DNA from 4 places in the Streptomyces roseifaciens genome. Region 1 is predicted to be linked to each of the others. Evidence: riboswitches for the same ligand, from Rfam matches in the RefSeq annotation. Region 1 holds a riboswitch; each other region holds the start of a gene.
The links. Region 1 has a riboswitch for cobalamin ahead of AS857_RS42040 (5-methyltetrahydropteroyltriglutamate--homocysteine S-methyltransferase). Riboswitches for the same ligand answer to the same signal wherever they lie in the genome.

Region 2: another riboswitch for cobalamin. It lies ahead of AS857_RS21860 (cobalamin biosynthesis protein); the one in region 1 lies ahead of AS857_RS42040 (5-methyltetrahydropteroyltriglutamate--homocysteine S-methyltransferase).
Region 3: another riboswitch for cobalamin. It lies ahead of AS857_RS12585 (CoA-acylating methylmalonate-semialdehyde dehydrogenase); the one in region 1 lies ahead of AS857_RS42040 (5-methyltetrahydropteroyltriglutamate--homocysteine S-methyltransferase).
Region 4: another riboswitch for cobalamin. It lies ahead of nicT (Nickel transporter NicT); the one in region 1 lies ahead of AS857_RS42040 (5-methyltetrahydropteroyltriglutamate--homocysteine S-methyltransferase).

What each region holds. Positions count from the first base shown of each region.
Region 1 is NZ_LNBE01000002.1:585,526-592,517, reverse strand. Features, by position in the region: gene AS857_RS04240 (hypothetical protein) at 1-892, shown strand, start outside; gene AS857_RS04235 (hypothetical protein) at 945-1,157, opposite strand; gene AS857_RS04230 (hypothetical protein) at 1,329-1,613, opposite strand; gene AS857_RS04225 (hypothetical protein) at 1,703-2,050, opposite strand; gene AS857_RS04220 (hypothetical protein) at 2,266-2,658, shown strand; cobalamin riboswitch at 2,739-2,949, shown strand; partial or broken gene AS857_RS42040 (5-methyltetrahydropteroyltriglutamate--homocysteine S-methyltransferase) at 3,128-4,348, shown strand; partial or broken gene metE (5-methyltetrahydropteroyltriglutamate--homocysteine S-methyltransferase) at 4,465-5,699, shown strand; gene qcrB (cytochrome bc1 complex cytochrome b subunit) at 5,881-6,992, shown strand, end outside.
Region 2 is NZ_LNBE01000004.1:1,060,771-1,067,762, forward strand. Features, by position in the region: gene cobO (cob(I)yrinic acid a,c-diamide adenosyltransferase) at 1-280, opposite strand, end outside; gene AS857_RS21850 (putative cobaltochelatase) at 280-2,361, opposite strand; gene AS857_RS21855 (cobyric acid synthase) at 2,400-3,947, opposite strand; gene AS857_RS21860 (cobalamin biosynthesis protein) at 3,977-4,942, opposite strand; cobalamin riboswitch at 5,071-5,190, opposite strand; gene AS857_RS21865 (hypothetical protein) at 5,567-5,797, opposite strand; gene AS857_RS21870 (inorganic phosphate transporter) at 5,817-6,992, opposite strand, start outside.
Region 3 is NZ_LNBE01000003.1:1,577,175-1,584,166, forward strand. Features, by position in the region: gene AS857_RS12575 (enoyl-CoA hydratase/isomerase family protein) at 1-241, opposite strand, end outside; gene AS857_RS12580 (acyl-CoA dehydrogenase family protein) at 238-1,386, opposite strand; gene AS857_RS12585 (CoA-acylating methylmalonate-semialdehyde dehydrogenase) at 1,392-2,891, opposite strand; cobalamin riboswitch at 3,055-3,232, opposite strand; gene AS857_RS12590 (short-chain fatty acyl-CoA regulator family protein) at 3,273-4,682, opposite strand; gene aceA (isocitrate lyase) at 5,044-6,324, shown strand; gene aceB (malate synthase A) at 6,488-6,992, shown strand, end outside.
Region 4 is NZ_LNBE01000003.1:900,549-907,540, reverse strand. Features, by position in the region: gene AS857_RS09800 (alpha/beta hydrolase) at 1-375, shown strand, start outside; gene AS857_RS09795 (MFS transporter) at 487-1,692, shown strand; gene nicT (Nickel transporter NicT) at 1,789-2,907, opposite strand; cobalamin riboswitch at 2,939-3,155, opposite strand; gene AS857_RS09785 (FAD binding domain-containing protein) at 3,237-4,475, opposite strand; gene AS857_RS09780 (APC family permease) at 4,646-6,208, shown strand; gene AS857_RS09775 (hypothetical protein) at 6,220-6,822, shown strand.

The sequences.
Region 1 (6,992 bases):
GGGGCTGCTGGAGACCGCGGCCACCGGGCGGCGCGAGCTGCGCACGGCCGTGCTCTCGACCGTGCCCCGCCGGCTGCCCGCGCGGCACCGGCGCCGCTACGCGACGCTGATCCGGGCCGTGTGCGACACCGACGACCCCGAGGTCGCACGCCAGGCGTACGCGGCGCTCGGCCGGTGGTCGCCCTGGGCGCCCGGAGCAGCGGACGTCCTGGTGACGGCCGTCACCGACCTGGAGAACCGGACGAGCTGGAGCCACGCCGCCGACGCACTGTGCAGCGTCGTGGCGCTGGCGCCGTCCGGATCGCCGGACCTCGCCCCGCTCGTGCGGGCGTTCACGGCTCTCGTGCACGCCGACGCCCTGCCGGGCACGCCCGACGCGGAGCCCGGCCGCGACCGGCCCGCCCGCGCGCGCATCCGGCGCCTGGTCACCGGCCTGGCCGGCAGGAGCCGGTTTCACACCCGGGCCGTCGGGGAGGCGGCGCCCGTGGTGGCCGAGCTCCTCGCGGGCTCGGGGGACCACGTCCCCGATGCCGTCGAGCTGATGCTCCGGGTCCTCGACCCGGCCGCCGCGCCGGACGCCCTGACGGCGCAGCTGGAGCGCCTCGCCCGGCTGCACGAGGGCCGGCCCGTGCTCGCGGCGCGGACGGCCGGTTCCCTCGCCGGGCGCTTCGGCAGCCGCGACGGCAGCGACGCGGCGCTCGCCCACGCGGCCCGTTCCCTCGCGGACGACGGAGATCTGGCCACCGGGCTCTTCGCGCTCGCGCTCACCGCGCTCGGGGGCCGCCGCACCAACTGGTCCGCTCCCTGGCGCGAGCAACTGCGGTCGCTGCGCCGGCACCCGCACCCGGACGTACGGGACGAGGCGCTGGGACGGGTGACGGCCACGGAATAAGGCACCGTGCGGGGGACCGCCCGGCCTGCCCCCAGGCTCCCCGCTCCCGTACCTACGAGCGCCCTTCGACGACCCGCCGGGCCGCCTCGCTCTCGGCGGCGGCCGGCGACAGCTCGCTCAGCGTGTCGAGGTCGGTGTCCTCCCGCAGTTCCTTCTCCCAGGCGGCGGCCAGCTTCTCCTGCTGCTCGCGCGGCTGCCGGCCGACCTCCTCGCGGTGAGCCGGGCTCAGGGCCGCCAGGAATCGCGCGACATCGTCGGTCGGCATGGGTTCTCCCTCGTCAGCGTCGACGGGCATCCCCTTCCCGGCACCGGGAGGCCACCGACGGGCCGGGCCTGCCCCTTCACCTGAAAGGGGACGGGTCCGGCGCCGGCAGGCGGAGCACACGGGCCGTCCGCTCCCGGCGCCGGGAGCGGACGGCCCACCGGGCGGGCCCTGCTACTCCTGCCGCACGTACAGCAGCAGACGGGCGAAGAGGCCGGGCCGGGCGGGCGGTGCTCCGCGGGGCGCGGCCGGCTCGGCCTCCGCGACGGGGACGCTCGCGCCGGGTCCGACGGGGGGCTTCTCCCCGGCCGGGGACGCGGGGTCCGCACCGCGCAGGGGGCTCGTGGTGCCCGGAGGGTGCTCACCGTCGGTGGAGGCGGGCTTGGGGTCTGGGCCGTGGGCGCGGTAGACCTGGGCACGCAGATACGCACTCAGGACACGCGCGGGATCGAGGGGCATGACGTCTCTCTGCTCTCGTGCCTGCCGATGTGAAGGGAAGTTCCGCACGTGCGTCCGCCCCGGACGGCCGGGGGCGGGCGCGGGCCTTCTCAGCAGCGCAGGACGTCGTTGCGCGCGGGGCCGGCGGACGCCGCGGGGCCCTCGGGCTCGCCCGCGGGCGACAGCGGGCGGAGCGGGGCGGCCGGCGAGGCGGACGCCCGGAAGGGCGGAAGGCAGGAGCGCCTGGAGGGCGAGGCCGAGGAGCGGGACGAACGGGCGTCCGCGACGCAGTCGTCGGTGGCGGCGAACTCCACGGAGACGGAGCTCTCCTCCTGGGGGCCCAGGGCGTAGACCGTGCCGCTCCCTCCGGAGAACAGCAGGAGGACGGAGACCAGCACGGCGACCGCGGCCCGCACGGCGGGCCGCCACGGCAGCGGCGCAGGACTCCACAGGTTCATGCACTAAGCGTAATCAGTCAATTACTTTCGGCGCATTCCACCGTTCGGGTGAGGACGTTGAATCGGACGCTGCATCTTCGTGCGGGAGCCGGGTACCTGGCCCGGATGGTCGCACAGCCCGCGCCAGAGCACCCGGGCGCGCCGTACGGTCGAGGCAGGGCCTCCCCCGCGCGGCGGCGGACCCCGAACACGGCCAGGACGGCGAAGGAGGAGCAGTGACGGATGCCCGGGAGAGTGCGGACCACGTCAGCGTGCATCTGACGGACTGCGGCCACCAGGACGCGGGTGCCGTCTTCGGCGTCCTCGAGGCCGTCTTCCCCGAGGCCGGGCCGCCGCGCAGCGAGACCGGGCCCGGCGCCCCCGGCGCCGGCCCCATGATCTGGTGCATGAGCGTCGACACCCGGACGCGCACCGGCGGCGACGCGGTGCAGCCGGAGGGGACGCCTCTTTCGGGCGCGGTGACCGCCGACCTCTTCGGCGCGGCGGATCCCGTCCGCCAGGTCAAGGAGGAGCTCGAACGGGCCTTCGCCGTCGAGCACCGGGGGCACGTCTCCGGCGAGCACGAGATGGAGCTGCGCCTGCGACTGGACACGCGAACAGCCTCCTGAGGAACGTCCGTTCGCGCATCGCGTGTCCGACGCCACAGTCCGGTATTCGAACAGGTCTGTCCGTGGGCCCGTCCGGCACCATATGGTGACGGTGCAGCTGGTTCGCCCTGCTCGCCAGGCAGGCGCGTCGTAAGAGGGAACCCGGTGGGAATCCGGGACTGCCCCGCAGCGGTGAGCGGGAACGACCGCCGTCATACGCACTGGATCCGTACGGATCCGGGAAGCGACGGCCAGTAGGTGCCACACGGCGTGCCCGCGAGTCCGAAGACCTGCCGACTGCCCGTGCGCTGCCGAGCGCACGGAGATCCCGGTGACCTCGAGGGCGGGTCGGCGCACATCAGGCGGGCACGGACGGCGGCGCACACGCGACCGCGTTCCGGCAGCAACCCGCCCGGTTCCGTCGTTCCTTCGCGCCTTCCGCCCGTCCCCCGGGGTCATGGACGCACGCACGCTCGCGAAGGAGAGTTCCGTGACCAGCAAGTCCGCAGCCGCGGCAGCCCAGGCCACCGTGTACGGCTACCCCCGTCAGGGCCGCAACCGTGAACTGAAGAAGGCGATCGAGGGGTACTGGAAGGGCCGCGTCACCGCCGGCGACCTCCGGGACACGGCCGCCGCACTGCGCCGCACCAACTGGCAGCAGCTGGCCGACGCCGGCGTTCACGAAGTGCCCACGGGCGACTTCTCGCTCTACGACCACGTCCTGGACACCAGCGTCATGGTCGGCGCGATCCCCGCGCGGCACCGCGCGGCCGTCGAAGCCGACTCCCTCGACGGCTACTTCGCCATGGCCCGCGGCACCCAGGACGTGGCGCCGCTGGAAATGACCAAGTGGTTCGACACCAACTACCACTACCTGGTCCCCGAGCTCGGTCCCGACACGGTCTTCACCGCGGACTCCGCCAAGCAGGTCGCCGAGGTGAAGGAGGCCCTCGCGCTCGGCCTGACCCCCCGTCCGGTCCTCGTCGGCCCCGTCACGTACCTGCTGCTGGCCAAGGCCGCGCCCGGCGTCGCCGCCGACTTCGAACCGCTCACCCTCCTCGACCGGCTGCTGCCGGTGTACGCCGAGGTGCTCGCCGACCTGCGGGCCGCAGGGGCCGCCTGGGTGCAGCTCGACGAGCCCGCCCTGGTCCAGGACCGCTCCCCCGCCGAGCTGAACGCCGCCGGCCGCGCCTACCGCGACCTGGGCGGCGTCGCCGACCGGCCCCAGCTGCTCGTCGCCTCCTACTTCGACCGGCTCGGCGAGGCCCTGCCCGTCCTCGCCAAGGCCCCCGTCGAAGGCCTTGCCCTGGACTTCACCGGGCCCGCCGCCGCCAACCTCGACGACCTCGCGGCCGCCGGCGGACTGCCCGGCAAGCGCCTGGTGGCCGGCGTCGTCAACGGCCGCAACGTGTGGATCAACGACTTCGAGAAGTCCCTGTCCACCCTCGGCACCCTCCTCGGCCTCGCCGACCGGGTCGACGTCTCCTCCTCCTGCTCCCTGCTGCACGTCCCGCTGGACGCGGCGGCCGAGCGGGACATCGACCCGCAGATCGTCCGCTGGCTCGCCTTCGCCCGGCAGAAGACCGCCGAGGTCGTCACCCTGGCCCGCGGCTTGGCGCAGGGCACCGACACCATCGCGGCCGAACTGGCCGCCAACCGCGCCGACCTGGCCTCCCGCGCCGGCTCGGCCATCACCCGTGACCCGGCCGTCGGCGTCGGTGACGGCCGCGGCGCGGGGGGGGCGCGGGGGGGGGGGGGGGCGGGGGGGGGGGCGGAGCCGGCGCGGGAGGCCAGGTCGGCGCGGTTGGCGGCCAGTTCGGCCGCGATGAGGTCGTCACCCTGGCCCGCGGCTTGGCGCAGGGCACCGACACCATCGCGGCCGAACTGGCCGCCAACCGCGCCGACCTGGCCTCCCGCGCCGGCTCCGCCCCCCCCCCCGCCCCCCCCCCCCCCCGCGCCCCCCCCGCGCCGCGGCCGTCACCGACGCCGACGGCCGCCGCTCGCAGCCGTACGCCCGGCGGGCGGCCGCGCAGCGCGCCCACCTCGGCCTGCCGCTGCTGCCGACCACCACCATCGGCTCCTTCCCGCAGACGACGGAGCTGCGCACCGCCCGCGCCGACCTGCGCGCCGGGCGGATCGACGAGGCCGCGTACGAGCGGCGCATCGAGGCCGAGATCCGCGAGGTCATCTCCTTCCAGGAGAAGGCCGGCATCGACGTCCTGGTGCACGGCGAGCCCGAGCGCAACGACATGGTGCAGTACTTCGCCGAGCAGCTGACGGGCTATCTGGCCACGCAGCACGGCTGGGTCCAGTCGTACGGCACGCGCTACGTCCGCCCGCCGATCCTCGCCGGCGACATCTCCCGCCCCGAGCCGATGACCGTGCGCTGGACCCGCTTCGCCCAGTCGGTGGCGGGCCGCCCGGTCAAGGGCATGCTGACCGGCCCGGTCACCATGCTCGCCTGGTCGTTCGTCCGCGACGACCAGCCGCTCGGCGAGACCGCCCGCCAGGTGGCCCTCGCCCTGCGCGACGAGGTGAACGACCTGGAGGCCGCCGGGACGTCGGTGATCCAGGTGGACGAGCCCGCCCTGCGCGAGACGCTGCCGCTGCGCGCAGCCGACCACGCCGGGTACCTCGCGTGGGCGACCGAGTCGTTCCGCCTGTCCACCAGCGGCGTCCGGCCGGACACCCAGATCCACACGCACATGTGCTACGCGGAGTTCGGCGACGTCCTCCAGGCCATCGACGACCTCGACGCCGACGTCATCAGCCTGGAGGCCGCCCGCTCGCACATGCAGGTCGCCGCGGAGCTGGCCGTCGCCGGCTACCCGCGCGAGGTCGGCCCGGGCGTCTACGACATCCACTCCCCGCGCGTCCCGGGGGCGGACGAGGCGGCGGCGCTGCTGCGCAAGGGCCTGGAGGCGATCCCCGGCGAGCGCCTGTGGGTCAACCCCGACTGCGGCCTGAAGACCCGCGGCTGGACCGAGGTCCGGGCGGCCCTGGAGAACCTGGTCACGGCGGCCCGCACGGTGCGGGCCGAGATCCCCGGCCAGGCCTCCTGACGGTGAGGTGACGGGAGGGGGCGGACGCCGGACGACCCGGCGTCCGCCCCCTCCTGCCCGCGCGCTCCGGGTGACACCCGGCGATCACGCGGTTGAGCTCCCGGCGCGCCGGTTACCCATCAGCCGCGGTCCCGCGCGCGGAAGCGGGTGCCGGAGCCGGATCCGACAGGGAGCGTGACGGGTGAAAGAGAAGGTCCGGGAGGCGGCCCTGACCGGCTTCGTGGCGCTGGACCGGCGCCTGCCGGCCGCCGAGGCGGCCAAGGCCCTGCTGCGCAAGGCGTTCCCCGACCACTGGTCGTACCTGCTGGGGGAGCTCGCCCTCTACAGCTTCGTCGTCCTGGTGCTCACCGGCTCCTACCTCACGCTCTTCTTCGATCCGGGCATGACGCAGAGCGTGTACGACGGGCCCTACGAGCCGCTGCGGGGGCTGCGGATGTCGCAGGCCTACCTCTCGACGCTCGACCTGAGCTTCGAGGTGCGCGGCGGGCTGCTCATGCGGCAGGTCCACCACTGGGCCGCGCTGATCTTCGTGGCCGCGATCGCCGTGCACATGCTGCGGGTGTTCTTCACGGGCGCCTTCCGCAGGCCCCGGGAGGTCAACTGGATCGTGGGGCTGACGCTCTTCGTCCTCGCGCTCCTCGAAGGGTTCGCCGGCTACTCGCTGCCCGACGACCTGCTGTCCGGGACCGGGCTGCGGACGGCGCACACGATCGTGCTGTCGATCCCCGTCGTGGGCACGTACCTGAGCTCGTTCATCTGGCGCGGGCCGTTCCCGGGACACGTGATCATGCCCCGGCTGTACGTCGTGCACGTGCTCTTCGTGCCCGGCGTGCTGATCGCCCTGATCACCGTGCACCTGCTCCTGGTGGTCTACCTCAAGCACACCCACTGGGCGGAGCGCGGCCGGACCAACCGCAACGCGGTCGGGACGCCCATGTTCCCCCAGTTCGCCACCAAGTCCTCGGGGCTGTTCCTGATGCTGTTCGGCCTGCTGACCGCGCTCGGCGCGCTCGCGCAGGTCAACCCCGTGTGGGCCTACGGCCCCTACCGCGCCGACCAGGTGGCGACGGACGCCCAGCCCGACTGGTACGTGGGGTTCCTGGAGGGGGCCCTGCGCGTCATGCCCCCGTGGGAGAACGTGCTGTGGGGGCACACCTTCATGTGGAACGTGCTCATCCCTGCGGTCGTCCTGCCGGGCGTGCTGTTCACGGCCCTCTACCTGTACCCCTTCATCGAGAAATGGGTGTCGGGCGACCGCACCGAGCACCACCTGAGCGACCGCCCCCGCAACCA
Region 2 (6,992 bases), on a different contig from region 1:
ACCAGCCCTCGCCCATCTTGTGCCAGGCGACCGTGCCGCCCTCGCCCGACGCACCGAGCACCCGCAGCGCGTTCTCCTCGCCGACCTTCCACTTCGCCGACTTCACGAACTGGAACACCCCGACCGGCCAGCCCTGGTTCCACGCCCGCAGCGCCAGGCCGAAGGCGGCCGTGGACTTGCCCTTGCCGAGGCCGGTGTGGACGAAGACCAGCGGCCGGTTGCGGCGCTGACGCGTGGTGAGTCCGTCGTCGGGAACGACGGTCGGCTGTCCCTGGGGCATTACGCGGCCTTCCTGGTGTGTGCGGTCCGTACGGTGCGTACGAGCGCGGAGACGCTGTCCGCGCGCAGCTCGTCCAGTGTCACGACCGGGCCGCGCAGCTCCCGGCCCAGCTCGGCGGCGAGCCCGAGCCGCACCGGCCCCTGCTCGCAGTCCACGACCACCGACGCCGTGCCCTCGCCGGCCAGCAGCCGGGCGGCGCGCGCCGCCCTCGCCAGCGGCTCCGGGCCGCCGGTGGCCCGGCCGTCGGTGACGACGACCAGCAGCGGGCGCCGCGACGGGTCGCGCAGCCGCTCCACCCGCAGCACCTCGTGCGCCTGCAGGAGGCCCGCCGCCAGGGGCGTGCGCCCGCCGGTCGGCAGCTTCTCCAGCCGTGCCGCGCCCGTGTCCACCGAGGACGTCGGCGGCAGCGCCACGTCCGCGCCGGCGCCCCGGAACGTCACCATGCCGATCTTGTCCCGGCGCTGGTACGCGTCCAGCAGCAGGGACAGCACCGCGCCCTTGACGGCGCCCATCCGCTTGCGGGCGGCCATGGAGCCGGAGGCGTCCACGACGAACAGCACGAGGTTGCCCTCGCGGCCCTCGCGCACCGCCTCCCGCAGGTCGTCGCGGCGGACGACGAGCCCGGCGCCGCTGCGCCCGCGCGCCCGCTGGTGCGGGGCGGCGGCCTGCACCGTGGCGGCCAGGTGGAGCTTGGACAGGGTGCCGCGGGGGCGGCGGGACCCGGTCGTCCGGCCGTGGGCCGTCCGGGCCCGCGAACGGCGGCCGTCGGCGCCCTCACCGAGACCGGGGACGTCGAACTTGCGGGTGCGGAAGGGGTCGGCCGCGGCGACGGCCGGGGCCTCGGGGGTCTCCCCGCGGGCGGGGGCGCCCTCGGGGGCGTCCGGGCCCTCCGGGGAGGCGGGCTCGGGGCCGGTGGACTCCGGCTCCTGGCGCTGCTGCGGGACGTCGGGGGTGCCGTCGGAGCCCGTGCCGTCCTGCGGGGGCTGCCCGCCGCCGTCGGGACCGCTGCCGTCGGGACCGCCGCCCTCGGGGCCGCCGTCGGGGCCGTCGTCGTCCGGGCCCTCGGGCTCCGGCTCCGGCTCCGGTTCGGGCTCCGGCTCGTCGTCCTCGAACCGGCCGAGGATCTCGTCGAGCTTGTCCTCGTCCAGGCCCGGCGCGTCGAAGGGGTTGCGCCGGCGCCGGTGCGGCAGCGACAGCAGCGCCGCCTGCCGTACGTCGGCCGTCGTCACGTCCGTGCGGCCCGCCCACGCGGCGAGTGCGGTCGCGGTGCGCGCGGTCACGATGTCCGCGCGCATGCCGTCCACCTCGAAGCCCGCGCACACGGCGGCGATGCGGCGCAGCGCGCCGTCGCCCAGGCGTACGGACGGCAGCAGCGCGCGGGCGGCGGCGATCCGCTCGCGCAGCGTCTCCTCCTCCGCCGCCCACTTCGCGGCGAAGGCGGCCGGGTCCTCGTCGTACGCCAGTCGGCGCCGGACGACCTCGACGCGCTCGTCGGGCTCGCGCGAGGCCGCGACCTCGACGGTCAGGCCGAAGCGGTCCAGGAGCTGGGGGCGCAGTTCGCCCTCTTCGGGGTTCATGGTGCCGACGAGGAGGAAGCGGGACGCGTGGCGTACGGAGACGCCTTCGCGCTCGACGTAGGCGGCGCCGGTGGCGGCCGCGTCGAGGAGGGCGTCGACCAGGTGGTCGCCCAGCAGGTTGACCTCGTCGACGTACAGCACGCCCCGGTGCGCGGCGGCCAGCAGGCCCGGCTCGAACGCCTTCACGCCCTCGCCCAGCGCGCGTTCGATGTCGAGCGCCCCCACGAGCCGGTCCTCGGAGGCGCCGACGGGCAGTTCGACCATGCGGGCGGCACGGGCGGCGTGCGCCGCCCCGTCCTCGTGCGGGCCGTCCGGGCAGCGGGCGTCGGGGGACGCCGGGTCGCACGAGAACCGGCATCCGGCGACGGCGTCGATCCACGGCAGCAGCGTGGACAGGGCGCGGACGGTCGTCGTCTTCGCCGTGCCCTTCTCACCCCGTACGAGCACCCCGCCGATGGACGGCGAGATGGCGTTGAGGAGCAGGCCCAGCCGCATGTCGTCCATGCCGACGACCGCGGTGAACGGGTAGGTGGCCGAGGCCGTCAACGGGTACCCCCTGTGTTGTCGTTCCGCGCGAGCGGAGCCGGTGCGCCCGGCGGTATGAACGGGACCCCCGGGGGAACCCCGTCCTCGATCAGCCGCAGCAGCGCGTCCGTGTCCGCGTGTTCCTCGATCAGATCGCCCAGCCGGTCCAGCTGTTCCTCCCGCAGCGCCGCGAAGCTCGTGTCCGGTGCCGGGACGAACGCCCGGCCCGCGGCTTCCGCGACGCGCCGCAGGAACGCCCGCCGGAAGCCGTCGCTCTCCAGCGAACCGTGCCAGTGCGTGCCCCACACGGCGCCCACGCGGCAGCCGTCGAGGAACGGCTCGTCGCCGCCCTGCACGTCGGCCACGCCGTGGTGGATCTCGTAGCCCTCGACGGGCTCGCCCAGGGCCGTGCCCACCGGCCGTGCCAGGGTCTTCTCCGCGTCGAAGCGGATGCGCACCGGCAGCAGGCCCAGCCCCTCGACGACGCCCGCCCGGGACTCCACCTCGTCCTCGATCCGCTCGCCCAGTACCTGGAAGCCGCCGCAGATGCCCAGGACCGGGCGGCCCTCGGCGGCGCGCCGGGCCAGCGCGTCCGCGAGCCCGCGCTCGCGCAGCCAGGCCAGCGCCCGTACCGTCCCGCGCGTCCCCGGCACGACCACCAGGTCCGCGTCGGCGAGCTCCTCGGGGCGGTCCACGAAGCGGACGACCACGCCCGGCTCGGCGGCCAGCGCGTCCACGTCCGTGAAGTTGGACATCAGCGGCACCGCGCACACCGCGACCCGCAGCACGTCCGCCCCGTGCGGCGGGGCCACCACCGACTCCCGTACGGCGCCGCGCAGCGAGACGCGCAGGCCGTCCTCCTCGTCGATGCCCAGGCCGTGCGCGAACGGCAGGACGCCGAACGTCCGCCGGCCCGTCAGCTCGTACAGCATGTCCAGGCCGGGCTCCAGCAGCGTCACGTCGCCCCGGAACTTGTTGACGACGTAACCCGCTATCAGCTCCTGGTCCTCGGGCGAGAGCAGGGCCGTCGTGCCGAAGAACGACGCGAAGACGCCGCCGCGGTCGATGTCGCCGACCACGACCACGGGCAGCCGGGCCGCCCGGGCGATGCCCATGTTGACGATGTCGCTGCGCCGCAGGTTGATCTCGGCCGGGCTGCCGGCGCCCTCGCAGATCACCGCGTCGTGCGTGCGCCGCAGCTCCTCCAGGCACTCCGTCACCGTGCCGAACAGCTGCTCCTGGCGGCCCGCGTGATAGCCGCGCGCGCTGAGCTCGCCCACCGGCTTGCCCATCAGCACGACCTGGCTGCTGCGGTCGCCGCCCGGTTTGAGCAGCACGGGGTTCATGAGGGCGCTCGGCTCCACGCGGGCCGCGGCCGCCTGCATGGCCTGGGCCCGGCCTATCTCCGCGCCCTCGCGCGTGACGAACGAGTTGAGCGACATGTTCTGCGCCTTGAACGGCGCGACCTTGACGCCCTTGCGGGACAGCCAGCGGCAGATGCCGGCCGTCACCACGCTCTTGCCCGCGTCCGAGGTGGTGCCGGCCACCAGCAGGCCCCCGCCCAGCGGGCCCGCGGGCCCGCTCCTGTCAGCCGTCACCGGCTCCTCCTCCGTGCGTACCGTGCGAAGTTTCCGACAGAGAGCCTGCCCACCACGGCCGTTCCCAGGGCCAGCAGGGACACCCGGCGCGAAAGGCGTACCGCGCGTTCGATGTCGTCCGTCGCCACCGGGCGGTTCTCCGCCCCCAGCACGGGACGGTGCTCGACGCGGCCCGCGTACGCGAGGGTGCCGCCGAGGCGCACGCCGAGGGCGCCGGCGAACGCGGCCTCCACGGGGCCCGCGTTGGGGCTGGGGTGACGGGACGCGTCCCGCCGGACCACCCGCCAGGCGCCGCGCGGATCCGGGCCCGCGAGGACGGCGAGGGCCGCGGTGAGGCGGGCGCCGGGCCAGCCGGCGACGTCGTCGAGACGGGCCGAGGCCCAGCCGAAGCGGCGGTATCGGGGCGACTTGTGGCCCACCATCGCGTCCAGCGTGTTCACCGCCCGGAAGCCCACCAGCCCCGGCACGCCCCCCAGGGCGCCCCACACCAGCGCGCCGACGACGGCGTCGGAGGTGTTCTCGGCCACGGACTCCACGACGGCGCGCGCGATCTGCTGCCCGTCCAGGGCCTGCGGGTCGCGCCCGCACAGGTGCGGCAGGCGCTCGCGGGCGACGTCCTCGTCGCCGGCGGCGAGCGCGCCGCCGATGGCGCGGGCCTCGCGGCCCAGGGAGGTGCCCCCGAGCACGGCCCAGGTGGCGGCGGCGGTCAGGGCGATGCCGGCGGGGCGGGAAGCGCGTGCGGCGCGCGCCAGCAGCGCGGCACCGGCGGCGGCGCCGCCCGCGCACAGCAGGGCGTGCACGGCGCCGTGGCCGCGGTGGTCGCGCCACAGGCGTTGCTCGACGGTCTGGGCGGCGCGGCCGAACGCGGCCACGGGGTGGCCGCGGCGGGGGTCGCCCAGGACGCGGTCACCGAGGAAGCCGAGGGCGGCGCCGCACGCGAAACCGATCGGATCGGCACGCATCGGCTCAGACCGCCGTCACGCCTCGGCGGGGGGAGGGAAGTGTGCGGGGCGTTCGGTGGCGGGCGCCGGGCATGACGATGTGTCCTCACTCAGGGTCCGCGCCCTGGCTCGACGTGACCGGCGACCAGAGTCTCCTGGCTCCCGGATCCGCGCCGCCCCGGCCTTCCGGCTCGCCGCCGTGGCATCGCGTGGGGGAGACGCTCCCCGGTGACAGTGGCGGGACCGCGCCGGATTCACACCGGCTTCCTCTGCTGTCGCCGTTTGGCTCCGGAAGTCCACCATGCGCCGCGGGCGCCGTCAACTCACCTCTGACCTGGCCCGACCCGACGTTCCCGGCTGCGCCGAGCAGACCGGGAGCAGAGCACCGCCGGGCTCCGCCGTGCTGGTTGCCCGCCGTTGCGGCGGATGTTGCGTGCGGCGGGCGCGAGGGCGAGGGCGGCCCCGGCCTTTGCCGCCCGGGCCGAGGCGGAATCTTGTGCCGCCGCCGCGGCGCGCAACCGTGACGCGCCTTCCCGGCGGTGCCGTGCCGCCTGCGACACCCGAAGGTGCCTGCAACCCCCGGAGGGGAAACGCAGCGGCCGGGACCCCCATGGGGGTCCCGGCCGTCGAAGCGGGTCGTGGCGGTTACACCACGATCAGGTAGATGCCGTAACCCACGGCCGCCGCGCACAGTGCGAAGCACGCGTACGCACCGGAGCGCCGCGCGAGCGCACCCGCACCCGCCGCCGAGCCCGCCGAGCTCCCCGCACGGGGAGACGTGCCGACGATGCCGAGGGTGAAGATGCCCACCAGGCCGACCGTCACCACGAGGCTGACGCCGAAGACCTGGCCGAGGGCTGCCCAGTCGATCTGCATGCTGTTTCTTCCTTAAGCCTTAGCTCGCCGTGGCGGCGGCAGGAGCCCGCCCGGCCTCGGGGGAGGGGGAGACCGCGGCGGCCAGGGGGCCGGCCGGCGGCGGGGCGACGGCCTGCAGGGCCGCGGTGACGACACCGGCCGGCTCGGCGTCGGTGCCGGCCTCGCTCGAGTCGAGGTCCTCGTGGGTGACCGGCTTGCGGCGCGAGGCCAGCCAGATCGCGCCGGAGACGGCCAGGCCGAGGACGGCGACGGCCGCGACGCCCCAGTCGCCCTGGTCGGCGAGGAGGGCGGCGCCACCGGCGACCAGGCCCGCGGCGGGCAGGGTCAGGCCCCAGGCCATGATCATGCGGCTTGCGGTCGACCAGCGGACGACGCCGCCCTTGCGGCCGAGGCCGGCGCCCATGATCGAGCCGGAGCAGACCTGGGTGGTGGAGAGGGCGAAGCCGATGTGCGAGGAGGCGAGGATCACGGTCGCGGCGCCGGTCTGCGCGGCGAAGCCCTGCGCGGGCTTGATGTCGGTGAGGCCCTTGCCGAGGGTCTGGATGATGCGCCAGCCGCCCAGGTACGTGCCGAGCGCGATGGCCAGGCCCGCGGAGACGATGACCCACATGGGCGGGTCGGCGTGCGGGGCGACGACGCCGCCGGCGACGAGGGCGAGGGTGATCACGCCCATGGTCTTCTGGGCGTCGTTGGTGCCGTGGGCGAGGGAGACCAGGGCGGCCGAGGCGATCTGGCCGGCGCGGTAGCCCTTGGCGGTCTCGCGCTCGTCGCGGCCCTTGGTGAGCCGGTAGGTGAGGCGGGTCGCGCACCAGGCGGCGATGCCGGCCACGAGCGGCGCGGCGACGGCCGGGATCAGCACCTTCATGACGACCTTGTCGGTGTTGACCGCGTCGAAGCCGACGGCGACGACCGTCGCACCGATCAGACCGCCGAAGAGGGCGTGCGAGGAGCTGGAGGGGAGCCCGGCGAGCCAGGTCAGCAGGTTCCAGACGATGGCGCCGACCAGACCGGCGAAGATCACTTCGGGTCTGATGCCGGCGGTCTCATCGATGATTCCCCCGGAGATGGTCTTGGCCACCTCGACGGACAGGAACGCCCCGACGAGGTTCAGGACCGCCGACATCGCCACCGCGGTCTTGGGCTTGAGAGCCCCGGTGGAGATGGTGGTGGCCATGGCGTTGGCCGTGTCGTGGAA
Region 3 (6,992 bases), on a different contig from region 1:
CGGTACGCGCGTCCTCGTGGATGGACCGGATGTCGCCGCCCGCGCACAGCCCCCGCTCGCCCGCCCCGGTGACGACCACCGTCTCGACGGCGGGGTCCTTCTCCCATTCGGCCAGGGCCTCGTCGATGCAGCGCACCATGGAGTGGGTGAGGGCGTTGAGGGCCTTCGGGCGGTTGAGGGTGACGTACGCCGCGCGCCCCTCGGTGCGCAGCAGGACGCTGTCGGTGCCGTCCGCCGTCATCGCACGGCCTCCGTGAGTCCGCGGGCCACGATCAGGCGCATGATCTCGTTCGTTCCTTCCAGGATCCGGTGCACCCTGAGATCGCGGACGATCTTCTCGATGCCGTATTCGCTGAGGTAGCCGTAGCCGCCGTGCAGCTGGAGGGCGCTGTCGGCCACCGCGTAGCCGGTGTCGGTGGCGAACCGCTTGGCCATCGCGCACAGCTGTGCGGCCTGCGGGAGGCCCTGGTCCAGGGCGTCCGCCGCCTGGCGGACGAGCGCCCTGGCGGCCGCCAGCTCGGTCGCCATGTCGGCGAGCCTGAACTGCAGGGCCTGCGCGTCGAGCAGCGGGGCCCCGAACGCCTCGCGGTCCGCGAGGTACGCCAGGCTGCGGTGGAGCGCGCTCTGCGCCCCGCCGAGGGAGCAGGCGGCGATGCCGAGCCGGCCGCCGTTGAGCCCGTGCATGGCGATGCGGAAGCCGTCGCCCTCGGCGCCGAGCCGGCGGCCGGCCGGGATGCGCACGCCGTCGAGGACCACCTGGCGGGTGGGCTGGGCGTTCCAGCCCATCTTCTTCTCGTCGGGGCCGAAGGACAGCCCGGGGTCGTCGCGTTCGACGACGAAGGCCGTGACGCCCCGGGGCCCGGGCTCGCCGGTGCGGGCCATGACGATGTAGACCTGCGAGGTGCCGGCGCCGGAGATGAACTGCTTGACGCCCGTGAGGACGTAGTGGTCGCCGTCGCGCCGGGCGCGCGTGCGCAGTGCGGCCGCGTCGGATCCGGCGCCCGGTTCGGTGAGGCAGTAGCTGCCCAGGAAGTCCATGGAGCACAACGCCGGGAGCAGGCGGGCGCGCTGGGCCTCGTCGCCGTAGCGGTCGATCATCCAGGCGACCATGTTGTGGATGGAGAGGTAGCCGGCGATCGAGGGGCAGCCGGTGGCCAGGGTCTCGAAGACGACGACGCCGTCGGAGCGGGTCAGTCCGGAGCCCCCGGAGGACTCGCGGACGTAGACGCCGCCGAGCCCCAGGTCCGCGCCCTTGCGCAGGACGTCGACGGGGAAGTGCTTGCCCTGGTCCCAGGCGACGGCGTGCGGGGCGAGGTGTTCCTCGGCGAAGTCGAGCGTCGTCTCGGCGATCGCGAGCTGCTCGCCGGAGAGCATGGTGCCGGTCATCGCCGTCATCGCATCGTGGGGATGGTGAAGCTCGCGCCCTCCTTGACCCCGGAGGGCCAGCGCGAGGTGACGGTCTTGGTACGGGTGTAGAAGCGGATCGCGTCCGGCCCGTGCTGGTTGAGGTCGCCGAAGCCGGAGCGCTTCCAGCCGCCGAAGGTGTGGTACGCCACCGGTACGGGGATGGGCACGTTGACGCCGACCATGCCGGTGTTCACCCGCCGGGTGAAGTCCCGGGCGGTGTCCCCGTCCCGGGTGAAGATCGCCACGCCGTTGCCGTACGGGTGCTCGCTGGGCAGCCGCAGGGCCTCCTCGTAGCCGGCGGCGCGGACGACGCAGAGCACCGGTCCGAAGATCTCCTCCCGGTAGATCCGCATGCCGGTGGAGACGCGGTCGAAGAGCGTGGCCCCGGCGAAGAAGCCGTTCTCGTGGCCGGGCAGGACGAAGCCGCGCCCGTCGACGACCAGTTCGGCGCCCTCCGTGGTGCCGATGTCCACGTAGCGGCGCACGCGGTCGAGGGCGTCCCGGCTCACCAGCGGGCCGAAGTCGGCGTCCGGGTCGTCGGAGCGGCCGATGCGCAGCGCGCCGATGCGCTCCTTGAGCTTGGCGACCAGGGCGTCGGCGGTCTCCTCGCCGACGGGGACGGCCACGGAGATCGCCATGCAGCGCTCGCCCGCCGACCCGTACCCGGCGCCGATCAGGGCGTCCGCGGCCTGGTCGAGGTCGGCGTCCGGCATCACGATCATGTGGTTCTTGGCACCGCCGAAGCACTGGGCGCGCTTGCCGCGGGCGGCCGCGGTGGCGTAGATGTGCGCCGCGATCGGCGTGGATCCGACGAAGCCGACGGCCTGGACCCTGGGGTCCTCCAGCAGGGTCTCGACGGCCTCCTTGCCGCCGTTGACCACGTTGAACACGCCCGGGGGCAGGCCCGCTTCGAGGAAGAGCTCCGCGAGCCGCAGCGGTACGGACGGGTCGCGCTCGGAGGGCTTGAGGACGAAGGCGTTCCCGCAGGCGATCGCGGGCGCGGCCTTCCACAGCGGGATCATCGCGGGGAAGTTGAAGGGGGTGATGCCGGCGGTGACGCCGAGGGGGCCGCGCAGCGAGTGGACGTCGATGCCCGTGCCCGCGTTGTCCGTGAACTCGCCCTTGAGCAGGTGCGGGATTCCGGCGGCGAACTCGACGACCTCCAGGCCGCGCTGGATGTCGCCGTGGGCGTCGGCGATCGTCTTGCCGTGCTCGGCCGACAACAGGCGGGCGAGGGTCTCCCGTTCGCCCTCGACCAGCTGCAGGAACCTCAGCAGGACGCGGGCCCGGCGCTGCGGGTTCCACTCGCCCCACTCCGGCTGCGAGGCCGCCGCGTCGGCGATCGCGGCCGCGGTGTCCTCGCGCCCGGCCAGGGGCACCCGGGCCTGCACGGCGCCGGTGTTGGGGTCGTACACGTCGGCGAAGAGCCCCGACGTTCCGGGGGTGTGCTTGCCGCCGATGAAATGTGTCAGTTCACGGACCATGGAAGCCTGCTCTCGTCAGGTCAGGTGAGATCCGGGGATGGGCATGGGGCTTCGCGGCTCCGCCGGGAGCTACGGGTGCGCGGACAGGTGTGCGCGCTCCGCCGGATCACCAGGGTCGTGAGTACGGACCGGTGCCATGCGTGTCTGCTCCATCCTCGTGGACAACACGGAACACCCCGCGGCCGGTATCCTGACTCCCGGATCACCGCGCGCCGCCAGCCTTCCCGACGAATGACGCATCTCGTCAGTGGCGTGCTGTCGACGGCACACTCCCCGGTCACAGTGGCGGGACCGTGCCGGAATCACACCGGCTTCCCTGCACCGCGGGCCTTGGTCACGAACATATAGTTGGACGTCCTAGTAAGTCCACCCCCGGCGTGATCACTTGTCCGCCACCGGGTACGGCACGAACGTGCTGCTGTTCTCGTCGATCGCCAGGGGGCGGCCGAGCGGGGGTACGGCCCGCTGCGGGCAGTCGAGGCGTTCGCAGATGCGGCAGCCCATGCCGATGGGCGTGGCGGCGGAGGCGTTGCCGAGGTCGAGGCCGTCGGAGTAGACGAGCCGGGAGGCGTGCCGGATCTCGCAGCCGAGCCCGATGGCGAAGGTCTTGCCGGGCTCGCCCCAGCCGCCGCGCTGGCGGGTGACGGTGCGGGCGGTCCACAAGTAGCGCTGCCCGTCCGGCATGGCGGCGATCTGCACGTGGATGCGGCCCGGGGCGGCGAAGGCCTCGTAGACGTTCCACAGCGGGCAGGTGCCGCCCGCGCGGGAGAAGTGGAAGCCGGTCGCGGACTGGCGCTTGGACATGTTGCCGGCGCGGTCGACCCGGACGAACGAGAAGGGCACGCCCCGCAGCCGCGGCCGCTGGAGCGTGCTGAGCCGGTGGCAGACGGTCTCGTAGCCGACGCCGAAGTGGTCGGTGAGCCGTTCGACGTCGTAGCGCAGCTCCTCGGCCGTCGCGTGGAAGGTGCCGTACGGCAGGATCAGCGCGGCGGCCACGTAGTTGGCGATGCCGATCCGCGCGAGCGACCACGTGGTGGAGCCCTCGTCGTAGTCCTGCGAGGCGAGCGCGGACAGCTCCCCGGCGAACTCCAGCAGGGCCAGCTGCGTGGCCATCCGGAAGGCCCGCTGGCCGGGGCGGAGCCGGCCGGAGAGGTGCAGGGTCCGGCGCTGCGGATCGTAGTGGTGCAGGCGGCCGGAGTCCGCGACGAGCTGTACGGCGTGCCGCTGCGTGAGGCGCGCGGTCAGGGCCGGGAGCACTCCGCCGGGGCGGACGCCGAGGCCGGCGGCCAGCTCCTCGGCGGCGATGTCGAGGTCGTGGAGGTAGTTCTGGCGGCGGTAGAAGAACTCCCGGATCTCCTCGTGGGGGGAGCGGGGTGAGGCCGGGCCGGTGCCGCCGCTCCCGCCCCGGCCGTCCGCGGCCTCCGCCAGGCGCTCGGTCAGGGCCTGGTTGCGGCGGCCGAGATCGATCAGGACGGCGGCGACCGCGGGCAGGCGGGAGGCGAGTTCGGACAGGTCCGACGGGGAGACCCGGGCGCCGGCGATCTCGTCGGCGAGTGCTTCCCGCAGGTCGGCGAGGACGCGGGTGGTGCCGGTCTCGGAGAAGAAGGCGGGGTCGATGCCGAACGCCTCGGTCAGGCGCAGCAGGACGGGGACGGTCAGCGGCCGGGAGTCGTGCTCCATCTGGTTCAGGTAGCTCGGGGATATGGCCAGGACGCGGGCGAACTCGGCCTGGCTGAGCCGCCGTTCCTCGCGCAGCCTGCGCAGCCGGGCTCCCGCATACGTCTTGCTCACCGTCGACTCCTGTCCGCGTTCCGATGGGATGCGATGGGAATTGAACCTTGGGAATTGAACCTTCGCAGACTTGGCGGAACGTGCGGAGAAGATTCGCAACACTTGGCAGAAGGCCACGCTTGATGGCACGCAGTGCCACTGCCAGAGTCGTGATGCGGCCCGACGGAACCCAGCCGGAGCCAAGGCGGAACTCAGCCGGAACCACGGCGGGCAAGCCTTTGCGCACCCGGGCGAGGCACGGCGGGCCATGACGTTCCAGGGGGAGCGGCTTCCCTTCGCAGGATTGACAGAACTTCGCAGTATCGACAGAACTTCGACGCGGTCCAGGACACGGTCCGGAGCGCGACACCGGGAGACGATCATGGCGCAGGCACAGACGGCGGCGGAAGCACTCGCACAGCGGTGGGCAACGGACCCCCGCTGGAAGGGCATCGAGCGCACCTACAGCGCGGAGGACGTCGTCCAGCTGTCCGGCAGCGTCCGCGAGGAGCACACGCTGGCCCGCCGCGGCGCCGAGCGCCTGTGGCGGCAGCTGCACGAGCGCGACTACATCCACGCGCTCGGCGCCCTCACGGGCGGCCAGGCCGTGCAGATGGTGCGGGCCGGCCTGCAGGCGATCTACCTGTCCGGCTGGCAGGTCGCCGCCGACGCCAACCAGGCCGGGCACACCTACCCCGACCAGAGCCTCTACCCCGCCAACTCGGTGCCGCAGGTGGTGCGGCGCATCAACAACGCCCTGCTGCGCGCCGACCAGATAGCCACCGCCGAGGGCACCGACACGGCCGTCGACTGGCTCGCGCCGGTCGTCGCCGACGCCGAGGCCGGCTTCGGCGGCCCCCTGAACGCCTTCGAGCTCACCAAGGCGATGATCGCGGCCGGTGCGGCCGGCATCCACTACGAGGACCAGCTCGCCTCCGAGAAGAAGTGCGGCCACCTCGGCGGCAAGGTCCTCGTCCCCACCGCCCAGCACATCCGCACCCTCAACGCGGCCCGCCTCGCCGCCGACATCGCCGACGTCCCCACCCTGATCGTGGCCCGCACCGACGCCCTCGCCGCCACCCTCCTCACCAGCGACGTCGACGAGCTCGACGCACGGTTCTGCACGGGCGAGCGCACGGCGGAGGGCTTCCACCGGGTCGAGAACGGCATGGCGCCCGTGATCGCCCGCGGCCTGGCCTACGCCCCCTACGCCGACCTCATCTGGGTCGAGACCGGCACCCCGGACCTGGCCCAGGCCCGCGAGTTCGCCGAGGCCCTCCACGCCCGCTTCCCCGGCAAGATGCTGGCCTACAACTGCTCGCCCTCGTTCAACTGGAAGGCGGCCCTGGACGACGACCAGATCGCCAAGTTCCAGCGCGAGCTCGGGGCGATGGGCTACCGCTTCCAGTTCATCACCCTGGCCGGCTTCCACTCCCTCAACCACGGCATGTTCGACCTCGCCCGCGGCTACGCGGAGCACGGCATGACCGCCTACGTCGACCTGCAGGAGCGCGAGTTCGCGGCCCAGGCCGACGGCTTCACCGCGGTCAGGCACCAGCGCGAGGTCGGCACCGGCTACTTCGACCTGGTCTCGACCGCCGTCAACCCCGCCTCCTCCACCACCGCGCTGACCGGCTCCACCGAGGAGGAGCAGTTCCACTAGGAGCGCCCCGGCCCGCCCCGTGCCGGGTGCGGGCCGGCCCCACCCGGCCCGGTCCCGGGCCGGACCACGGCGTCACGCGCGTGCGCACGCCGGTTCACGTCCAGGCGGGGGCCGGACGACCGTCCTCGCCCGGCCCCCGCCGCTCCGCCGATGGAGACCCCGCATGCCCACCACCGAACTGACCGCCCGCGTCGAGGTCCTCGGCCCGCCCGGCCACCGCCACGACGAGATCCTCACGCCCGAGGCGCTGGACTTCACCGGCCGCCTCGTCACGGCCTTCGCCGGCCGGCGCACCGAACTGCTCCGGGAGCGCCGCCGCCGCGCCCTGCTCCTCGCCTCCGGCGCGGCCCTCGACTTCCCCCTCGTCACCTCCGCCGTCCGCACCGACCCGGTCTGGCGCGTCGCACCGCCCGCGCCGGGCCTGACCGACCGCCGGGTGGAGATCACCGGACCGCCCGAGCGGCGCATGACCGTCAACGCGCTCAACTCCGGCGCTCAGGTGTGGATGGCCGACTTCGAGGACGCCACCTCGCCCACCTGGGACAACGTCGTCACCGGCCAGCTGAACCTGCTCGACGCCGTCGAGCGGCGCATCGACTTCACCGCGCCCGGGGGCAAGCGGTACGAGCTGGGCGACCGGCTCGCGACCATCATGGTGCGCCCGCGCG
Region 4 (6,992 bases), on a different contig from region 1:
CGGGTCGTCGCCGACCTCCGCCGGCTGCGCCGCCTCGACCCGCTGCCCGTCCTGACCGGCATCGAGGCGTCGGCCTGCGCGTACTGGCACCACCGCCCGCACAGCCGCACGCGCCTCGGCAGCCCGGCCGCTCCCCCGGTCCTGCTCGTCGCTTCGCAGCACGACCCCGTCACCCCGGTCGAGGGCGCCCGGGCCATGCAGCGCGTGCTGCCCGGATCCAGGCTGGTCACGCTGGAGAACGACTACTCGCACGGCGTCTTCGCCAGCCGGGGCAACGCGTGCGTGGACGACGCCGTGGCCGCCTATCTGGTGGACGGCACGGTGCCCGGCGGGGATCTGCGCTGCCAGGGTCCGGGCCTGCCGGAAATCCCTTGACGGCCGACGTGTTACGTATAACCATTCCCTCGTGATCTCACCCACGCGAGCGGCAACGCCGGACATGGCCACCCAGTGGCCGAGGGAGTCGACGAGCGGCGAGGATTCCCCATGAGCTACGCGGACCTGCTGCGCGGCCCCCACGTGACCAGGCTGCTCCTGGGGACCCTCGTCGGGCGGCTGCCGAGCGCGATGGCTTCGGTCGCCGTGCCGCTGGCCCTCCGTCAGGCGGGGGCTTCGTACGGGTTCGTGGGCGTGGCCGTGGGGGTGTTCGCCATCGCCTCCGCGATCGGCGGCCCGCTGCTGGGCCGTCTCGTGGACCGGGCGGGCCAGCCGCTCGTCCTGCTGCCCACGGCCCTCGTGGCGGCCGTGGGCTTCGCGGTCGTGGCGATCGCGCCCGGCAGCCGCACGGCCGTCCTGGCCGGAGTCGCGCTCGCCGGAGCGGCGACGCCGCCGCTGGAGCCGTGCCTGCGGGCCCTGTGGCCGGACATCGTCGCGCCCGGGAAGCTGGAGGCGGCCTACGCCCTGGACTCCGCCTCGCAGGAACTGGTCTTCGTCGGCGGGCCCCTGGTGGTGGCCGGCGGCGTGGCCGTCGCCTCGCCCGGGGCGGCGCTGTGGGCCGGTGCGCTCCTGGGCATCGCCGGAGTGCTCGTCGTCGCCACCGCCCCGCCCGCCCGGGTCTGGAAGGCGCCCGCCCGCTCCGGCGACCGGCTCGGCCCGCTGCGCAGCCGCGGCCTGGTCGTGCTGCTCACGGGCCTCACGGGCGCGGGCGTCGCCATCGGCACGCTCAACGTCCTCGTCGTCCACTACGCGGAGGACCACCGGCTGCCCGGCGGCGCCCCCACGCTCCTCGCGCTCAACGCCCTCGGCGCGCTGATCGGCGGGCTGGCCTACGGGGCCGTGCGCCACTGGCGGGTGGCGCCGCCGCGCCGGACGCTGCTGCTGATGCTGGGGCTCACGGCCGGGTACGGGCTGCTGTGCCTGCTGCCCGCGCCGCCGCTCATGGCCGGCCTGATGATCCTCACCGGCCTGTTCCTCGCGCCCGTGCTCACCGTCGTGTTCGTGCTGGTGGGCGAGCTCGCCCCGGCGGGCACCGTCACCGAGGCGTTCGCCTGGCTGGTGACCCTGATGACGGCGGGCGTGGCGCTGGGGTCGGCCGTCGTCGGCACGGTGCTGGAGACGGCCGGGCCCACGTGGGCCGCGTCGTGCGGGGTCGCCGGGCTCGCCGTGGGCGCCCTGGTGATCCTCGCCGGGCAGGCGCACCTCGTCCCGGCGGCGCGGGAGGAGGCCGAGGAGGCGCCCGCCCGCGCCGTCTGAGCCGGTCCGGTCCCGCGATCGGCTACGGCCCCGCGGTCAGGCCCGGTGCCGCGATCGGGTACGGGCCCGGCCCCGCCGGGACCGGGCCCGCCGGCGTCAGCTCTCGGCCGCGGCCTGCGTGCGGGCCGCCCAGCGCTGTTCGACCTTGCCGAAGCGCCAGTAGCCGAGGGCCGCCGCCCACACCACCACGAACAGGCCGACGATGACGAAGCCCACGTTGTCGAGGTTCAGGCCGGCGATCCAGCCGGTCACCGCGTCGTCCAGCCCCAGCTTCTCGTGCAGGACGCCGACCAGTTCGATGGTGCCGATGAGGAAGGCGACGGCGATGGACAGGCCGGTGATCGTGAGGTTGTAGTAGACCTTGCGGACCGGGTTGGAGAACGCCCACTGGTAGGCGAAGTTCATGAACGTGCCGTCGAGCGTGTCGAACAGGCTCATGCCCGCGGCGAACAGCAGCGGCAGGCACACGATCGCGTACCAGGGCAGGCCCGCGGCAGCGCCGCTGCCCGCCATCACCATCAGCGTGACCTCGGTGGCGGTGTCGAAGCCGAGCCCGAAGAGGAAGCCCAGGGGGTACATCTGCCCCGGCCGGGTGATGGAGCGGGTGAAGCGGCCGAGGATGCGGTTCATGAAGCCGCGCGAGTCCAGGTGCTGCTCCAGCTCCTTCTCGTCGTAGCGGCCCTCGCGCATGGCGCGGAAGATGCGCAGGATGCCGGCGAGGGCGACGAGGTTGAGCGCGGCGATGAGGTAGAGGAAGCCGCCGGAGACCGTCGTGCCGACGACGCCCAGGGTCTGGTGGGCCGTGGACTCCTCGTCCATCAGCCGCCCGGCGAGCTGGGTGCCGCCGGCCACCAGGGCGGCCATCGCGACGACGACGCTGGAGTGGCCGAGCGCGAACCAGAAGCCGACGGAGACCGGGCGCTTGCCGTCCGCCATGAGCTTGCGGGTGGTGTTGTCGATGGCGGCGATGTGGTCGGCGTCGAAGGCGTGCCGCATGCCGAGGGTGTAGGCGGTGATGCCGAGCCCGACCCCGTAGACCTTCGAGCCGACGGTGTAGTGGTTGGGGACGACGAGCAGGTAGAGCACGCCGAACGCGACGACGTGCAGGGCGGCTATGACGGCCAGCAGACCGGCGGTCCGCACGGTGTCCTCGCGGCGCCAGCGGAAGGCGGGCGCGGGACCGGGGGAACCAGGGGAATCAGCGGGAAGGGACATCTTGGGTTGAACGCTCCAGCACCTCGTGGACCATTTGCGAGATGCCGTGGCCGGTCTCCTGGCTTACGGGTCCGTTCGCGCCCGTCCCCGCCTTCCCGGCAGCCGGCTGCGGCCAGTGGCTCCGCGCGCCCTGGGAGCGCGCGGAACGGGACGGTCACTCCCCGATCACAGTGGCGAGGGCCGCTCCGGACTGGGACCACGAAGGCCCGTCACCGGTCTTCCCGAACACCACGGCCGGGCCACCCTAGCGGTTGTGCACAGGTTCTGCAGTTGCAAACCTCTCGCAATCGACGGTGGCGCTCGGCGGCGTCCTCCTGCTCCGGCCGCCGCTACCGGCGCGGCTCCCCGCCCCGCTCCCCGAGCGACCGCCCGCCGAAGTCCCGCCCGCCGTCGGCCGCCTGCCGCCACCAGTCCTCCAGCGCGCCCTGGTCCAGCGCGGCCCAGGCGGGCGTGGCCTGCACCTGCGCCCGGCCCAGTCTGCGGCCGAGATCGACGATCGCGCGGCCGGCCGGCGCCCGCGCGGCGTCGTACGCGGCCACGGCCCCGGCCCAGCTCCCGGCCGACGCCAGGCAGTGCTCCAGCACCGTGGCGTCCTGCAGCGCCTTGACGGCCCCGCTGCCCGAATGCGGCCGGGCGACCGCCGCCGCGTCCCCCACGAGCACGAGCCGGCCCTCCCCGTAGCGCGGCACGCACAGGTCATGAACGGGTTGGACGTAGGTGGCGTCCTTCGGGGTGCGCCGGACGAGCTCCTGCCAGTACGGCGGGAAGTGCGCGTCCACGACGGCGCGGTGCTGCGCCGTCAGCCCGTCGGGCACGCGGCTCGGCGGGAGGCCGGCCGCGGCCTCCAGGGACAAGGTGTGGGCGGGGTCGTCGGGAACGCAGTAGAAGACCCAGTTGGCGCTGGTGCCGGTGCCGCCGGGGCCGGGGATGCGGTAGACGATCATGTGGCCGCCCGGGAAGGCGACGGTGGCGGCCTCGTCGCGCGCCCACGCCTCCGCAGGCCCCGGCAGGTCCGCCTCGGGGAGCGCGCCGCGCCACGCCACGTATCCGGAGTAACGGGGCACGGTCGCGGCCCGCGTTGCGGCCCGCACGGCCGAGCGGTAGCCGTCGGCGCCGACCACGAGGTCGAAGCGCTCCTCCCGGCCCCCGGCCAGCTGCAGGACGGCGCCGTCCGGCCCGGGCACCACCCGCTCGACCGCGGTGCCGCGCTCGTAGGCGACGGAGGACGGCACGCGCGCACGCAGCTCGCTCCAGAGCGACCCCCAGTTGTACGAACGGAACCCGAACGGCAGTGCGCCCACCCGCCGCCCGGCCCGGCTGCCCGCGTCCCGGACGATCCAGGGGCGCGAGGTCAGCCGCACCCACGGAATGGCCGGGTCCAGGTATCCGGCCGCCTCCAGCTCCGCGTACCGCCGGTCGTGGACGGCCAGGCCCACGCCCCGGTCCTGCAGCCCGCCGGCCGCCCGCTCGTACACCACGACCTCGCCGGCGCCCGCCCGCGCCGCGGCGAGCGCCGCCGCGCACCCCGCGATGGACCCGCCCACGACCGCTATCCGCCCTGCCGACATCTCCCACCCCTTCGGTCACTGCCGTTGCGAACGGAACCTACCCGGTCGGCCGGTCGGCAGTACCGGCGTGTCGGAACGGTGGACGGTTGCGACACGCCGGTGCTACCAGTGCATTGGACGGACAATCAGGTCAGCCGGACCCCGTCCGGCGCGAGAAAGGGCCGACCTCAATGGCAGAGACGGATCCACCGCCGGACGAGCGCGTCGGCTTCGTGCGCCGCATCGGACTGTTCCAGGCCACCGCCATCAACATGAGCCAGATGTGCGGCATCGGCCCCTTCGTCACCATCCCCCTCATGGTCGCGGCCTTCGGCGGCCCGCAGGCCGTCATCGGCTTCGTCGCGGGCGCGGTGCTGGCCCTGGCCGACGGGCTGATCTGGGCCGAGCTCGGCGCCTCGCTGCCCGGCGCCGGCGGCAGCTACGTCTATCTGCGCCAGGCCTTCCAGTACCGCACCGGGAAGCTGATGCCGTTCCTGTTCGTGTGGACGGCGATGCTCTTCATCCCGCTGGGCATGTCCACCGGGGTCATCGGCTTCGTGCAGTACCTGGGCTATCTGTGGCCGGACATGGGCCAGATGCAGGGCGACGTGACCGGACTGGCCGTCATCGCGCTGATCGTGCTGGTGCTGTGGCGGCGCGTCGAGAACATCGCACGGATCACGGTCGTGCTGTGGTGCGTGATGATCGCCTCCGTCGTGCTGGTGATCCTCGCCGCCTTCACCCACTTCAGCCCCGACCGGGCCTTCACCTACCCCTCGGGCGCCTTCGAGCTGACGTCGGACCACTTCTGGATCGGCTTCGCGGCGGGCCTGACCATCGGCATCTACGACTACCTCGGCTACAACACGGCCGCGTACATGGGCGCCGAGATCAAGAACCCCGGGCGCACCCTGCCGCGCGCCATCGTCTTCTCCATCCTCGGCATCATGGCCATCTACCTGCTCCTGCAGATCGGCACGCTCGGCGTCATCGACTGGAAGCAGATGCTCGACCCCGCCTCGACGGCGTCCTCGTCCGTCGCCTCGGCGGTCCTGGAGGAGGCCTGGGGCAAGGGGCCCGCCCGGGTCGTCACCGTGCTCATCCTCGTCACGGCCGTCGCCTCGGTCCTCGCCGGGCTGCTCGGCGGCTCCCGGGTGCCCTACGACGCCGCCCGGGAGAAGGTCTTCTTCCGCCCCTTCGGACGACTGCACCCCAGACACCGCTTCCCGGCGCTGGGCCTGGCCGCCATGGGAGTCATCACGGGCGCAGGGTTCCTGATCGGCCGTCACACGGACCTGGCCACACTGATCCAGCTGCTCACCGCCGTGATGGTGATCGTGCAGGCCCTCGCCCAGGTCCTCGCCGTGACCGTGCTGCGCCGCCGCCAGCCGGACCTGCCGCGCCCGTACCGGATGTGGCTCTACCCGCTGCCGAGCCTGGTGGCCCTGGTGGGCTGGCTCGTCATCTACGGCTACGCGGACCGGAATTCCCCCGGCCGGCATCCCATCGAATGGTCCCTGGCCTGGGTCGGGGCCGGTTGCGTGGCCTTCGTGCTCTGGTCGCGCTACGAGAAGGTGTGGCCGTTCGGGCCGCGGGAGATCAGCGAGGAGTACCTGCACGGCGCCGACCCGGACGCCGCCGCCGGGACGGCCCCCGGAACAGCCCCCGACCTCGCCGCGGGCGCGGTTCCTGACGCCAGGTCGGGCGAGGCGCCGGACGCCGACCCGGACACCGGGGTGCCCGCCGAGCGGTGATACTTGCACCCATGCCTGTTTCTGCCTCCCCTCACTCACCTCCCGCCCCGCACGCCTCCGCCGCCCCCCGCCGCAGGCTGTACTGGCACCGCCTCTTCTTCGGGCTGTGGTACCGCCCGGTCGAGATCCTGGACGAGGCGCGGGACCGGAGCGTGTGGGGGGCGGCGGCGTTCCTGTGCCTGCTCTGCGGAGCGCTGGGGACGCTGGGCAAGGACTCGTTCTGGGAGGGCTGGCGGGTGGGCCCCGCCCTGGCCCTGGAGGCCATGGCGATAGCCGACGTCGTGCTCGTCCTGGCCAGCCTGCTGCTGGGTATCGCCACCCAGGCCATCGCCCGCCGGCTCGGCGGCAACGGCAAGTTCGGCCCCACGGTCACGCTGTTCGTGGTGGTGTTCTGGGCGACGGACCTGCCGCGGCTGGCCCTGGACGCGTGCCTGCCCGGGGACTCCTTCCCCGTACGGGCGGCCGCCTGGATCACCTCGGCCTTCGGCTACGCCTTCGCCGCCCTGCTGATCCGCGGTCAGCACCACCTGCCCACGCACAAGGCGGTGGCGGCGGTGAGCATACAGATGCTCGCGGCCGTCGCCCTGCTGAAGTTCCCTGCCACCACGGTCTGATCCACCACGGTCTGATCCACCGCGAGCCGGTCCGGCCGCTGAGGCTGCCACGGCCGATGCGGCCGGCGCGCCGGAGAATCCGGCCCGAGGGTTCGAAGGCCCGCCCGGTGCGACGGGGGATGCACACCGGGCGGGCTCGAGGACAGTTCTACCTCATCAAGGATGGGTTA